3 regions of the Brucella tritici genome follow, and region 2 is predicted to be linked to each of the others. Evidence: predicted binding sites of a transcription regulator. Region 2 holds the regulator's gene; each other region holds the start of a gene.

Region 1 (5,077 bases), 290 kb from region 2:
TCGCAACATTGCGATACCTGACCAGCTAACGGTGGTTGGCTTTGATGACAGCGCGATTGCCAGCATGGTGTCGCCGCAGATCACCACCGTCCGCCAGCCGATTTTCGAGATGACACGCGATGCGGCGGACATGCTTCTCAATCAGATCGAAACCGGTCATTTGTCGGCCTCCCGGCGGATTGAGTATAAACTCATCATCCGCCAGTCATCCGGAAAAGCACCGGTATAGACCTGTCTAACTCTGTGTGGGATGCGCGGGGAAGAACCGCTCGCGGGCAAAATTGCTGCCGAAGATCATGTCATATTGCAGCATCTGATAGTCGCGCAGGAGTGGCGGGAATGGCGGCCTCTGTTGCCAGCCTTCCTCGGCTTTCTCCGAGCGGTCGAAAACCGCATGATTGTCAACGACCTGGTAGCGCTCGTGCAACTGACGCAGGAAGCCTGTGTAATAGGGATGCTGCATACCCGCCATATCCAGAATGTGCAGCGGCAGGAAGGCAGGGCTGATCGTGCCGGTTCCCCTTTCGGCGCCACGTTTACTCGACCAGAGAACAAGCGGCGTTTCATGCTGCAGCATCATATCCGCAGCAGGTGCCGTACGGCTTGCGACCCGGTTGTCCATGAACCCGGTTTCGACATAGACGGGGCCAAGTGGCGGCAGATGGTCGCCAAAGAAGACGAGAATGGTTTCCCGGTCACGCTTCGATGCCCATTCCATCAACCGTGCAAGGCTCGCATCGGCATCCAAGGCACCTTGCGAATAGGACCGGATCGACTGGCGCGTATGCTCGCTGGCGTCAGTCTGCACCTCAAGTTTGGAATCCGGGTAACGATTGGCTTCGTACGGGCCATGTCCTTGCAGCGAGACGGCAAAGAAGAAGAATGGCGCATCCATGGAATCCGCTTCGCGGATGATTTCATCGGTCAAGGCAGCGTCGGAAGCCAGTGCGCCGCGCTTTTCCAGCGGCGGCATGTTTTCTTCTGACATGAACCTGTCGAAGCCCATGCTTTCATAGACGGGACCGCGATTCCAGAACCATTGGCGATAGGGGTGGATGGCGCGCGTCGCATAACCCTGATCCTTGAAAAAGCTTGCAAGCGAGGGAAGCGGGCGACGGATATATTGCTGATAAGGGATACTGCCGGAGGGCAGGAAGGCTTTGGAAAAACCGGTCAGAGCCTCGAACTCGACATTGGCAGTCATGCCACCGAATTCTGGCGAGAAGACATGGCCGGATTGTTCCGCCCGGACTGTCGGAATCGGGTCGGCGCTGAAAGCCACGCCCGGAAGGCGGGTCGGATCCCAGAAGGATTCGCTCATCACCATAATGACGTCAGGCTTGCTGGTATCGAATGCAGCAGGGATCAACTGCGCCGGCGGTTCGATGGCGGCAATTGCTTCCGAAGAATAGCCTTCTGGAGCGAAGACTGTGGCCATCGGCACATTCAGGATGAAGGCCATGGTAAAGCCGTTATGGGCGTAGTTTTCCTTCTGGTCCCACATGATCGGCAGAATGCGCAGACGGTCGCGCGCCAGCGAAAAACTGGCATAGTCGGAAATTACCGCGAACCAGGCGAGCAAGGGCAGCGCGAAGGCAAGACGCAGCATCCGCCCCTTCCATGGGATCGGATCAAAGCGCCGCCACCAGAACAGCGTCACGGTGATCATCACCGCTGCCGAAGCGATGAGAAGCAGGGCTATGCCGACCGCGCTCCACGGGCGGTCACGCACCAGAAGCGGCAGAAGATCGACGATCTGACGGGCATAGAGAAAGTCGCTCGGATAAAGCGGGTCACCGAGATAAAGGCTCTTTTCGCGTGCTGTCGTTGCCGCAATCAGTGCCAGCGGGCCGATCACGAAGAAGCCATAGTGAATGCGTCCGAAAATGGCGTCGCTTGCTGTCAGCACCACGACGAAGAGCGCAACTGTTGTCCATGCAGGCTTATGCGGCGTGCGGAAGAACTGCATCGTGTCGGTGAACGAGCCGCGCACGATCCATTCGACAGCGAAAACCAGCAGCGTTGAAAGTACAATGGAAGCGAGCGCAATTGCGGCGAGGCGCAGTGGCCAGGCAATACGGGCAGGCCCGAAAATCGCGGCATCGCTCCAGCGACGCGCTGCGGTATTTTCCATCACACCCGGCATGTTCTACTCACCAACTCCCGAACTTCCACAAAAATCCTGTCACATTTCTGTCATGGAAATGTCAAGGCACGCTTGGGCCGCGAGTGATACGCACCGTGATCTGAATGGATGATGAATGGAGCATACAGAGCATGTCTCCCGAAGGTCGGAACGGGTTTCGGGAGACATGCGTAAAAAGCGAACAAGGCCGGAATTAATCCGGCCCTGTCCATGGCATTATAGCGGATTGGATTACGAAAAGACGTCTTCCAGTCCCTTGGTCAGTTCCAGCGCCTGCCGCTCGAACAGGCGGCGATAGATGCCGCCCGGCTTGCGGATAAGCGCATCATGATCGCCTTCTTCAAGGATCTTGCCCTTGTCGAAGACCAGCAACCGGTCAAGCGCACGAACCGTCGATAGCCGGTGCGCAATGACAAGCGTTGTACGACCAACCATCAGCCGTTCCATTGCCTGCTGGATCAGCACTTCCGATTCTGAATCGAGGCTCGATGTGGCTTCATCCAGAATGAGGATCGGTGCATCTGCCAGAAACGCACGGGCAATAGCGACACGCTGACGCTCGCCGCCCGAAAGCTTTACACCACGTTCGCCGACAAGCGTTGCATAGCCCTTTGGCAGACGCGTGATGAAGTCATGCGCGCTTGCAAGCTTTGCGGCTTCCTCGATCTCCGCCTGTGTCGCGCCGGGGCGGGCATAGGCGATGTTCTCGGCCAGCGTCCGGTGAAACAGGATCGGCTCCTGCTGCACGATGGCGATCTGCGATCTGAGCGATGCCTGTGTGACTTCGGCAATGTTCTGTCCGTCAATCTTGATGGCGCCGCCACTGACATCGTAGAGACGCTGGATCAGCTTGACGAATGTCGTCTTGCCAGAACCAGAATGGCCAACCAGACCAACCCGCTCGCCAGCCTCAATCTTGACCGAGAAGTCGCGATAAAGAGCTGTGTCGTGACTGCCATAATGGAAGGTGACGTTATCAAACGTGATCTCGCCATTTCCGATCTTGATCGCCGGTGCACCTGGCTTGTCGGCAATGCCGTAAGGCTGTGCCTCGATGTCGACCAGCTCCTCCATGTCGTTGACCGAGCGCTGCAGGTTGCGGATATGCATTCCTACATCGCGCAGATAACCTTGCAGCATGAAGAAGGCTGTCAGAACGAAGGTGATATCGCCCGCCGTTGCCTTGCCTTGGCTCCACAGATAGAGCGCAAAGGCAATAACCACGCCGCGCATCACCAGCAGGTTCGCGCCCTGAATGAAGCCATTCAGCGTACCGATCAGCCATGTGCGGCGTGTGCGACCGCGCCACTTGGAAACGACCTTTGCAAGACGCGCATCTTCACGGCGTTCCGCGCCAAATGCCTTGACAACCGCATTGCACGAAATGGCATCGGCCAAAGCGCCGCCCATTCGCGTGTCCCAGCTATTGGCAAGCGTTGCCGCAGGGGCAACAAAGCCAAGCGAAATCACAATCGTGCAGACGATGAACAGCACCGAACCGATTGCAACCAGCAGCCCCATCAGCGGCCAGTACCATGATAAAAGCACGACCGAACCAACCAGCATCAGGATCGACGGCAACAGCGCCACGATCAGCGTATCGTTGAGCAGGTCGAGCGCCCACATGGCGCGCGATACCTTACGCACCGTCGATCCGGCAAAGGCATTGGCGTGCCAGTCCGTCGAAAACCGCTGCAGCTTACGGAACGAGCTTGCTGCCATGTCGCTCATGATCTTCAAAGTGAAGTCCGTGATGACATAGAAGGTCAACTGACGCGTGATCAGCGCCAGCGCACCCAGCGCAAGCAGGACGATGAGGGCGTGGATGGCAGCATCCCAAGCGCCATCGTTACCCAACGAAAGCGCGTCCACCAACCGACCGGAATAGAGCGGTGTCAGAACATCTGCGGCTGTTGCAAGCAGCATGCCGATTATCATCAGCGTCAGCCGCAAGGGCTGACTTCGCCAATGGCCGAAAGTGTAGCCGAGGACATTGCGGAAGGCAGGTCCCCGGAAATCGATGCGAAACCGAGTCATATCTATAATACCAGGCCGTGTTTAAACGGACTCTGGTTCCTGTAAAAATATTTCCAGCAAAGGTGCGAAGCGGTTTTGCGTCGGACAATGCGTGAAAACAAAGACAAAACAAACAGCCGGTGACGGCTGCGGCAAATTTGGAAGTTGTCAGGAATATGCCCTCTTAGGGAGGGCGTTCAGGCCTCAGCCTGCAATGCGGGCCAAAGACTTAAAGCTTGGACGCGCCCGCATTAACACTGGGCACCATGGGGAATGGGTAATAGACACGCATCTCATACCTCTTGCCAGTGTTGCAGATGGATGCACAATAAATGAGCAAAAATTTTTGCCAAGACGCAAAATGACGAATTTTCTATCCAATCATTTGACTGTGACAAATTTGCAAGCCTTGTTTTAAGGAGCGCTGATCCAGCTTTCAGCCCTTTGCTGAACGGATATTTTCACTTTTTCCGTTACAGGGCAGCTCCGGCCTTGCAATTCTGCCGCTCATGGGTGAAGGGTCGTCCTGAGATATATCAGAGCCGTGCGGCGCACAGGGAGAGTTCATGACAGTTCATCAAAATCTGATCGCGGGCGAATGGGTCGGCGGCGACGGGATCGCCAACATCAATCCTTCGGACACCAATGATGTTGTTGGAACCTACGCCCGGGCAACCGCCGAAGACACCAAGGCAGCCATTGCTGCGGCGAAAGCCGCTTTCCCGGCCTGGTCGCGTTCCGGCATTCTGGAACGCCACGCCATCCTGCGCAAAACTGCCGATGAAATCCTGGCACGCAAGGACGAGCTTGGCCGTCTCCTGTCTCGCGAGGAAGGCAAGACACTGGCTGAAGGTATCGGCGAAACCATCCGCGCCAGCCAGATTTTCGATTTCTTCGCAGGCGAAGCCCTGCGTT
Region 2 (5,077 bases):
TGAAGACATCTACGATCCGAAGATCGATGTCGTCGAACTGCGCGCCCGCGTTGGCATGGTGTTCCAGAAACCGAACCCATTTCCGAAATCGATCTATGAAAATGTCGCCTACGGTCCGCGCATTCATGGTCTCGCCCGTACCAAGACCGATCTTGAAGAAATCGTCGTGACGAGCTTGCAGAAGGCGAGCTTGTTCGAGGAAGTGAAGGACCGTCTGCACGATGCGGGCACCGGCCTTTCCGGCGGCCAGCAGCAGCGCCTTTGCATCGCACGCGCGATTGCGGTGAGCCCGGAAGTCATCCTCATGGACGAACCGTGTTCAGCACTTGACCCGATTGCCACCGCGAAGGTTGAAGAGCTGATCGACGAACTGCGCCAGAACTATACGATCGTGATCGTCACGCACTCCATGCAGCAGGCCGCGCGCGTTTCGCAACGCACTGCCATGTTCCACCTCGGCAATCTGGTCGAAGTGGGGGACACGGAAACCATGTTCACCGCGCCTACCGAAAAGCGCACGCAGGACTACATCACCGGACGCTTCGGCTGATCCGGAACTGCGCTTCAACAGATAGACAGTGCGGCTTCCCCGCAATTTATATTACGAGGTCTACTATGCCGTCTCAGCATACCGTTCGCTCCTACGATGAGGAATTGAAGTTTCTCTCCCATAAGATCGCCGAAATGGGCGGACATGCGGAACGTATGGTCGAGCAGTCGGTCGCCGCTATCGTCAATGCGGACAATGCGCTCGCACAGCGCGTCATCTCCGACGATCTTATCCTCGATGCCAGTGAGCGCGAGATTGACGACAAGGCTGTGATGATTATCGCCAAGCGTCAGCCTATGGCTGTGGACCTGCGTGAGATCATCGGCTCGATCCGCATTTCTGCCGATCTGGAACGCGTGGGCGATCTGGGTAAGAACATCGCCAAGCGTGTTGCCGCCGTTTCGGAATCGCGTCAGCCGGTAAAGCTTTATCGCGGGCTCGAAACACTGGCGGAACTGGCACTGACCCAGCTCAAGGACGTCCTCGACGCCTATGCATCGCGCTCGGTACAGCAGATCAACGTCGTTCGCGACCGCGACGACGAGATCGACGCCATGTACACGTCTCTGTTCCGCGAACTCTTGACTTACATGATGGAAGACCCGCGCAATATCTCCGCCTGCACGCATCTTCTGTTCTGCGCGAAGAACATCGAGCGCATCGGGGATCATGCGACTAATATTGCGGAGACCGTCTATTACATTGTGACCGGCCTGCAAATGCCGGCCGAACGACCGAAGGAAGACCTGAGCCACGGTATTGTCGTGGATGAGGCACGTAAACCCTGAACTACAGCCAGCCGGACTTTGGTCCGGCGGGTGAGAATGAGTGAATAGCGCGGCGGCACGCGGTCGATTGGGGGGATTTTATCCACCGCCCGCCGAATTTGGATAGGGAAATACTGGATGTCACAGGCACCCAAAATCGCTGTGGTCGAAGACGAAGAGGCGCTGAGCGTGCTGCTTCGCTACAATCTTGAGGCAGAGGGTTATCAGGTCGATACGATGCTGCGCGGCGACGAGGCCGAAATCGCCTTGCGCGAGAACGTGCCGGATCTGCTCATTCTGGACTGGATGCTGCCGGGCGTATCTGGCATCGAGCTTTGCCGCCGCCTGCGTCAATGGTCGGAAACGGAACGCCTACCCATCATCATGCTGACGGCACGTGGCGAGGAGAGCGAACGGGTACGCGGCCTCAGCGTTGGTGCGGACGATTATGTCGTGAAGCCATTTTCGACGCCGGAACTGCTGGCGCGCGTCAAAGCCATGCTGCGCCGGTCCAATCCGAGCATTCTTTCGCATGTGCTGAAAGTGGGCGATCTGGTTCTCGATCGCCAGCAGCATCGCGTTTATCGTAAGGAAAAGGAAGTTCGTCTTGGACCGACGGAATTCCGCCTGCTCGAATATTTCATGATGTCGCCTGGTCGTGTTTTCTCGCGCAGCCAGCTTCTGGATGGCGTTTGGGGACCGGACATTTATGTCGATGATCGCACGGTGGACGTCCATGTAGGACGGTTACGCAAAGCGATCAATGTCGGTCGGGCCCTCGATCCCATTCGCACCGTTCGGGGTGCCGGTTATTCTTTCGGGTGACGGACGCCATTATCTGAGACTTCAAGAACTGGACTTGTCCGACCCGCCGAAGTTTCCTTGGCGGGTCGTTTTTGTTTCCGGCCAAGCTTTGCGTGATGCAGATCGCACTCGCCCGATTCGCATTGCAACGACCCGAAACAGGCGTCAGAAGTCTCATCTCACGCGATGTTACAAACATGTTGCGAAAGTTGACGAAGAGCAACGGAACCCGCCTCGAAACAGAAACTCCGCAGATCATTTGAAACACCACAAATGTGTATGCAAAAAATGTACAAGCAAAAGCGAATTAAGGCAGGGATATGGCGTGTATTACGAGACTTTGAATCTCATTAAATCAATATCTTATCTGAATTGGCCATTCTTGTTAAGAAATTGTTAATATATTTAAAGGGCTTGTAGGCATATTCGCACTCTCGATTCGGAGTTGCTTTTGGACATTTTAGTCGCCTCCAGCATTGTTGGGATTTGACCCGTCGCCTTTTTTTGGCCTAAAAATTCCAAAACCTTGAATTCGATTAAGCGACAGTAGGGCGTGTGACTTTGATCTTCGTCCTCTTTGACTTGCACCGCAGTCAGACGTTCGCGCGCATCGTTCCAGATGTGTTCGCCTGAATGGATGACTGGATCAGTTAAGGGTCCTAACATGAGACTGAGCCATTGACGCGCGCCGCGAAGTGGAAATTACCCGTTCTTATCGGGCTGGTGGTTGCGCCTTTCGTGGTGACCGGTTGCACGACGACCGGAACCTCGGGAAAAGCCAATTCGGAAAAGACGGCGGCAAGCCACGTCAAGTCCGTCAATGGCGTAAAGACCTACACCTACACCACACGGGACAAGAATTGTCTTGAACGTGCGATGTTCTTCGAATCCAACCGTTCAAGTTCCGATGGTCTTCTGGCGGTCGGCACCGTCGTTATGAACCGCCTCGCGTCGGGACGTTATCCGGATACGATTTGCGGCGTTGTCGGTCAGAAGAACCAGTTTGCACCCGGTGTTCTCACCCGCCAGATGAATTCCAAGGCGCTGCCCGACGTTCAGGCTGCCGCCGATGCAGTCTTGAAAGGCGAGCGCCATCCAAAACTCAAGAACGCCATGTTCTTTCACACGGCGGGTCTGAAATTCCCTTACAACAACATGCATTACGTGCTCGTGGCCGGTGGAAATTCCTTCTACGAGAAGCGCAATCGTGACGGCTCGCTGCAAAATCCAGTTCCGCAGGAGCCCTACAATCTGGCTATGGCCTATTCGCCGCAATCACCGTCTCTTCCGCAGGATCCGTCTTATGACGTTACACTGCCGCAGACCGGTCCGGTTCCGGGAACGGAGCCAACCGTTCAGGTGGCGCTCGCGGAAGCTGTAAAGGCTCAAAGCGTGGAGCAGAGTGTCGGTGCCGGTCCGCAGGCTCGTAGCGACCGCTTGGCGCGTCACCGCGGAGCAGTATCTCAGCAGGAACCACATATGCAGGTGGCCTCCTACCAGCCGCAATTCGATACGACGGCTCCGCAACCGACATCGCTCGGCTATGCTCCGGCAAGCCAGAAGCAGGCTGATGCCATTGGTGCGCTTCTTCTGTCGCAGGATCGTCCCGAAGCGCCGCTGTAAGAAGCGCTTTTATAATCTGATAATCTGCAACGCCGGTCTGGTTCACCCCGACCGGCGTTTTGATTTCCTAGCTGGTTGTTGTCGCTTTCCAGCGAAAGTCTCAGCGGTAGATCGGGCGATAGATCACCATCTGGGTGTCGTAGAAATCGACCTGATTCTGCCAGGCACGCCTGTCAGCTCTGCGATCGAGGTCCAGTCGCATCAGGCAGTTGGCAAAAGCGTCGGTATTGGCCTTGAAGCCATAGCTGCGGCAGGTCTGTACGTCGGCGGCACGCCGTTGTTCCGGCGTCATGGTCACGCACCCTGCCAGAAGACCGGTAACGCCCAGCAAGATAAGCACATTCTTATTCATTACTGTCTGCTTTCTTCTGCACTGACCGCAGATTTACTATAACGCAAAGGCAGGAAAAAAGGTGGTGAAATTATGCCGTCTGATAAACTGTCGGTGATTCCACATCCTAAGAGGTCTTCCACCCATGGCTCATGAACAGCTGAACCCAGTCATCGATCCGATGAAACTCGAACGTCTTGCGGAAGTCGCCGTTCGCGTTGGTCTGCAATTGCGCGAGGGGCAGGATCTTGTCATTACCGCGCCGGTCGTGGCCTTGCCGCTGGTTCGCCTTATCGCCAAGCACGCCTACAAGGCCGGGGCCGGATTGGTAACGCCGTTCTTCGCGGATGACGAAATGGCGCTTGCCCGTTACGAGAACGCATCCGATGCGAGTTTCGATCGCGCGGCAAGCTGGCTTTATGAAGGGATGGCAAAAGCCTATTCGGATGGCGCTGCCCGGCTGGCCATCGCTGCCGACAATCCGATGCTTCTCTCCAACCAGGACCCGGCCAAGGTTTCGCGCGCCAACCGGGCCAATTCGAAAGCCTATCAGCCGGCACTCGAAAAGATTGCTGGTTTCGACATCAACTGGAACATCGTCTCCTATCCCAATCCGGCATGGGCAAAGCTCATGTTTCCAAATGAGCCGGCGGACATCGCCAGTCGCAAGCTGGCCGATGCGATCTTCTCGGCTTCGCGTGTCGATGTCGACGATCCGGTCGGTGCCTGGGCGGCGCACAACGCAGCGCTTCGCACCCGCACCCGTTTCCTGAATGGCAAGGCGTATAGTGCCCTGCATTTCAAAGGCCCGAACACCGATCTGACGGTCGGGCTTGCCGACGGTCATGAATGGCACGGCGGCGCGTCTACGGCGAAGAATGGGATCACCTGCAATCCGAACATTCCGACGGAAGAAGTGTTCACTGCACCGCATGCATTGCGTGTCGAAGGTTATGTGACGAGTACCAAGCCTCTGTCGCATCAGGGCACATTGATCGAGAA
Region 3 (5,077 bases), on a different contig from region 2:
GGTATCGTTGCTGGAGAAACTGCCGGTGCGAGCGTTGTCGTAGTCACCGCAACGCACCCGCATTCCCCAAAGACATCCCATCTGAGCATTGACAGCTATCGCTCACTGCAGCTCGACATTCTGGATGATGGCAGACTGGCGCTGGAACCGACCACGCCAATCTCGGTAGGTTAGATAACCCGCCGTCCCTCTCGCCAGACGGTGCGGATGATCGGAACGTGATCGGCAATCTGCACCCGGACCAGATCAGCCCGTTTGCCGGCGACGATCTCGCCGCGATCATCCAGCCCTACCGCTTTGGCAGGGTTGGCGGAAACCAGACGAATGGCCTGCGGCAGCGAGATATTTTCGGCGACATCTGCGAGAAAGAACGCCGATTGCATCATGCTGGCCGGAATATAGTCCGACGATATGATGTCGAGATTTCCGGCCTCCGCCAGTTCGCGCGCGGACACATTTCCCGAATGTGAACCGCCGCGTACGACGTTCGGCGCTCCCATAAGCACCGACATCCCGGATTCTTTTGATGCCTTCGCTGCCGTGTGTGTCGTGGGAAATTCTGCAACGCGTATTCCCTGCGCCTTTGCTTCCGCGACATGCTCCGGCGTCGCGTCATCGTGGCTTGCCAGAATAACGCCGCGCTGGTGGCACAGTTCGGCAATCGCCTTGCGTGTCGGCGCGGAATATTGCTGGGACTGCCCGATACGCCGCTCGCAATAGAGCCGGAATTCTTCTTCCGAGAATTTCAGCTTGCGGATGAAATAGGTCTTGTAGGTTTCGATATCTGTAAACTGCCGCTGCCCCGGCGCGTGATCCATCAGCGACACCAGCCTGACCAGCGCCTGATTGCCAAACTGTTCGAAGGCCGGAAGACAGTCAGGCGCCGAAACCTCGCAACGCAAATGCAGGAAATGGTCGGCGCGCAGACGGCCCGCATCGCGGCCTTCGGCAATTGCCGACGATAGCTTGCGCATGTCGTCAATGCTCGTCTCGGCGTCGTCATCAAAGCCAATGCGCAACGCATCGAAAACAGTGGTAATCCCGGAAGCGGCAATCTGTGCGTCATGTGCCTGCACGGCGGCAATCGGGTTCCAGCGCACCTTCGGGCGCGGCGCATAGTGTCCTTCGAGGTGATCTGTGTGCAGTTCCACCAGTCCGGGTGTCAGGAAGTCGCCTGCCATATCCTCGCCGACACTGGATGCGCCAGCGGAGATATCGGCGATCTTGCCGTCAACAAGCTTCAGGGAACCGAGAACGACATCGTCGGAGAGCACGATGCGGGCATTGCGCAGAACCGTTTCATTTCCCATTGCTTACGGCCTCCCAACCGCTCGTGAGGCCCGAGCAGACGCTATCTTGCCGCCTGTCAGAGGATGCAGCGAATGAATCTCGAAAGGAGCCCCTTTCTCAGGTTCCACGAACAGAGCGAGATTCGCAACCTCTACGGCGTCATCCAGCAGCGGCGTGAAAAACTCGTCCAGCGTCCGCTCCACGCGAGCGCGGTCCTTCTCCTCCACCGGGCCGGTCAGGGTCATATGAAAGCGGAACTCGTCGAAAACATAAGGATAGCCCCAGCGTTCGATATTGTGGCGCTGTGTCTCGCTGAGACGCTCCGGTCGCCGCTTTGCAATTTCCGCCTCGGTGAGCGGTGCGCGAAACCGGTCGAAGGCAACCACAACATCATTGGCAAGCAGGTTCAGCTCGGCAACCGGCTCTTCCGGCACGAGAGCGAAGAACGGGCCAATTGCGTGCAGTTTCAGACGGGGAATAACGACCGGCGATGCCGACGATGCGAAATGCATCAATGCGGAAAGCAGGTCGTTTTCGGTGTGTTCTTCATCCAGACGGAAGGGAGCCTTCATCGTCGCATGAAAGCCATAACGGCGCGGCTCTTCCGTCAGTTGGGAGATTTCGTCGGTTGCGAGCGAGCGAATCGCTGGCATCTTGACCGGCTCGCCGCTGAACGCATTGCGTCCGAGCCAGTTTGCGGCAACCTTAAGAAGCGCATCACTGGATGGCGGCGTGAAATAAATCGCATAACGCATGTCAAATCCTTAGGCGAGGTTCGCTACACAACGTCAGCAGAACTCCAAAATATCAGGTAATGCATCGTGCTTTTAAAAAGCTATCCCGATTTTGAGGGCGATGCGGTCGGCGGATGCTTACACAATGAATGTGGCAAGTCGATAAAGGCCAGATGACAGTACCCACAAACCAATTTTACATAGCGGCAAATTAGTATAGGCGTTAGCCCCATTGGAAGTGAGGAGACTGACATGGGCGGATTTGCGTCTATCGGCGAATGCATGATCGAGCTTTCTGGCAATGAAGGCGATCAGTGGCGCATGGGTTTTGCGGGTGATACGCTGAACACCGCCTGGTACATGCGGGCGCTGACGGAAAAATCCTACCCTGTCGAGTACGTTACCGCTTTCGGCGAAGACAGCTTTTCGCAGAAGCAGCGCGTGTTCTTGACGTCGAACGGTATCGGCATCGCGCACAGTCCCATCATCGATGGACTTCATCCCGGCCTTTACGCAATCACGCTTAACGGTGCCGAGCGCTCCTTCACCTATTGGCGGAGCGACGCCGCGGCACGGCGTCTCGCCAGCGACCGCGAAGCCCTGGAAAAAAGCCTGACCGGCCGCGACATCATCTATTTTTCGGGCATTTCGATCGCCATCATCCTGCCTGAGCATCGCGAGACGTTTTTCGACGTCCTGCGGGAATGCCGTGCAGCCGGTTCGCGAATCGCATTCGACCCGAATTTCCGCCACCAGCTCTGGCCAGACCGGAAAGTTGCGCAGGAGATCATCAGCGAAGCCATGCGCATCGCGGATATCGCCCTGCCTACATTCCCCGACGAACAGGCGCTCTTTGGCGACAAGGATGCTGGCGCCTGTGCAGATCGTCTTGCCGCACTCGGTGTGAAAGAGATCGTCGTCAAGGACGGCACGGAACCAGCTCTGGTCGTCTCTGGCGATGAAAGGACGCTGGTGCCGTCCGTCGTGGCGCAAGCCGTGGACACTACCGGCGCTGGCGACAGTTTTAACGGTGCCTATCTTGCTGCACGCCTGAACGGGCTTTCTCCGGTGGAAGCCGCCCGCAAGGCGCATCTGGTTGCAGCGCGTGTGGTCGAGATACGCGGCGCGCTCGCTCCGATGGAAACCGCACGCGCCGCTTTTGCTGATTGATTATTTTTCGCGTGAAAAGCTGAAATGGCTGGTCTGGGCGTAAATCTCGCCCGGACGCAATATTGCCTGCGGGAAATAGGAATATTCCAGCGATCCCGGCCAGACCTGCGGCTCAAGGCAGAAGCCTGCATGTTTTCCGTAGGGCTTGCCCATCAGGCCGATACAATCATTGGCCATGGTGTTACCTGCATAGAACTGAACACCCGGCTCCGTCGTGGAAACGTCGAGGCGAATACCGGAACGAGCGCCCTTGACCGAAGCGCATGGGCGTAATGGTCCCCGCGCCGCGGTCATGCAGAAATTGCTGTCATATTCGACCTGACTGCCGTTTTCCTCGAAGCGAATCGGACGGAATTCCCGGAAATCATATGGCGTTCCTTTGACCGGCAGAACGCGTCCGTCCGGAATGAGAGCGTCGTCGACGGGCATATAGGCATCGGCTTCGATCTTGAGTTGATGATCGAGGATATCGCCCTCGCCGCCATCATCCAGATTGAAGTAGCTGTGATGCAGCAAATTGCAGACCGTTGGCTTGTCGGTCACTGCCTCCAGCCGCACGATGAGCGTCCCATCGCCTGTGAGCATATAGGTGCAGCTCACATTCAGGTTGCCGGGAAAGCCCATCTCTCCGTCAGGCGCCACTGTCGCAAGCGTCACGAAATCCGGACCGTTTCCGGTGATCTTCCAGACGCGGTTGCCAAGCCCCTTGCTGCCGCCGTGCAGATTGTGAATGCCCTGAAAATTCGGCTCCACCTCATAGGTCGTTCCGTCCAGATCAAACCGGGCGTTGCGGATGCGATTGGCCGAACGACCTGCAATCGCGCCCAAATGCGGTGAATGGGCCGGATAGTCGGCAAAGTCGCGATAGCCGATCACCAATGGAGCCGCATGGCCCTCCATGCGCAAATCCTGAATGGCCGCGCCCCAATTTATGATCCTGGCCGTCAGCGGGCCGTTGGAGATTGTGAGCCGGTGAACCGCCTGCCCGTCCGGTGCATATCCAAAGATTTCCGAATTCACTTTTGCCTGCCTGTATGTGATGCAGCGATGAGATGCTCATGAAGCCGCATCATCGCGCCGGACGCAAGACACATCGTCGATCAAAGGCCGATTTTAAACCAATCCTGACCGAGCCCACGAACAAGTAGTTTTCACACTATTTTCTTTGCAAGAACCAATGATATTCTGGGTCGTAAATTGCTGATTATTATCACTAAATACTAAATTAGAGGCTTTTCAATGAAATCGAATTTCCAGAAAGTCATGCCTTATATTTTTAGTGAAGAAGGCGGATACGCAGACAATCCTGCCGATCCCGGCGGTGCGACCAATATGGGTATCACCATCGCAACCCTGTCTGCGTGGGACGGGCATCAGGCATCGTCTGAAGATATAAGGGAAATGACACAGGCAACTGCGACCGAAATCTATCAGGCGCAATTCTGGAACAAGATCGACGGAGACAATCTGCCCTCCGGCATTGACTACGCCCTGTTCGATTTTTCGGTCAATTCAGGTCCCGCACGCGCGGCAAGGATGCTGCAAGGCATTCTGGATATGCCCGAAGACGGGATAATTGGCGCGCAGACGGTTGAGGCCGCCAATATGCGGCCCGCTGAAGAGGTCATCAATGCATTGTGCGACGCACGCGCATCCTGGCTGGAAGGGTTGTCCACAGCATCGACCTTTGGAAAAGGCTGGCTCGCCCGTGTCGAACGGGTGCGTTCTCGTGCTCTGGCGCTCGCCGCAAAGTCGCCAGTCACCCACATGGCAGAACCGGTGAAGGATATCGCACCCAAGGCCCGTCAGGGCGATATGGCCGTCACATCTGTTTTGAAGCATCCGGAAGCTTTGGGGACAATGGGGAGCGTGGCATCGGGTGT

Evidence for each region. The regulator PhoB, encoded in region 2, activates phosphate uptake and scavenging genes when phosphate is short. The targets are predictions, from matches to a motif close to TGTCATNNANCTGTCAT.
Region 1: the regulator PhoB is predicted to act here: its motif matches at 2,184-2,200, upstream of F9K94_RS12520 (LTA synthase family protein).
Region 3: the regulator PhoB is predicted to act here: its motif matches at 2,187-2,203, upstream of F9K94_RS01605 (DUF1045 domain-containing protein).

Annotation. Positions count from the first base shown of each region.
Region 1 covers NZ_WBVY01000003.1:557,738-562,814, forward strand. Annotated here, with positions in the region: gene F9K94_RS12515 (LacI family DNA-binding transcriptional regulator) at 1-229, shown strand, start outside; gene F9K94_RS12520 (LTA synthase family protein) at 236-2,146, opposite strand; gene F9K94_RS12525 (ABC transporter ATP-binding protein) at 2,378-4,183, opposite strand; gene F9K94_RS12530 (aldehyde dehydrogenase family protein) at 4,729-5,077, shown strand, end outside.
Region 2 covers NZ_WBVY01000003.1:270,216-275,292, forward strand. Annotated here, with positions in the region: gene pstB (phosphate ABC transporter ATP-binding protein PstB) at 1-550, shown strand, start outside; gene phoU (phosphate signaling complex protein PhoU) at 616-1,338, shown strand; gene phoB (phosphate regulon transcriptional regulator PhoB) at 1,456-2,142, shown strand; gene F9K94_RS11180 (cell wall hydrolase) at 2,800-3,744, shown strand; gene F9K94_RS11185 (hypothetical protein) at 3,845-4,096, opposite strand; gene F9K94_RS11190 (aminopeptidase) at 4,221-5,077, shown strand, end outside.
Region 3 covers NZ_WBVY01000001.1:309,231-314,307, reverse strand. Annotated here, with positions in the region: gene F9K94_RS01615 (HAD family hydrolase) at 1-174, shown strand, start outside; gene F9K94_RS01610 (alpha-D-ribose 1-methylphosphonate 5-triphosphate diphosphatase) at 171-1,310, opposite strand; gene F9K94_RS01605 (DUF1045 domain-containing protein) at 1,314-2,045, opposite strand; gene F9K94_RS01600 (sugar kinase) at 2,277-3,194, shown strand; gene F9K94_RS01595 (aldose epimerase family protein) at 3,195-4,214, opposite strand; gene F9K94_RS01590 (glycoside hydrolase family 108 protein) at 4,434-5,077, shown strand, end outside.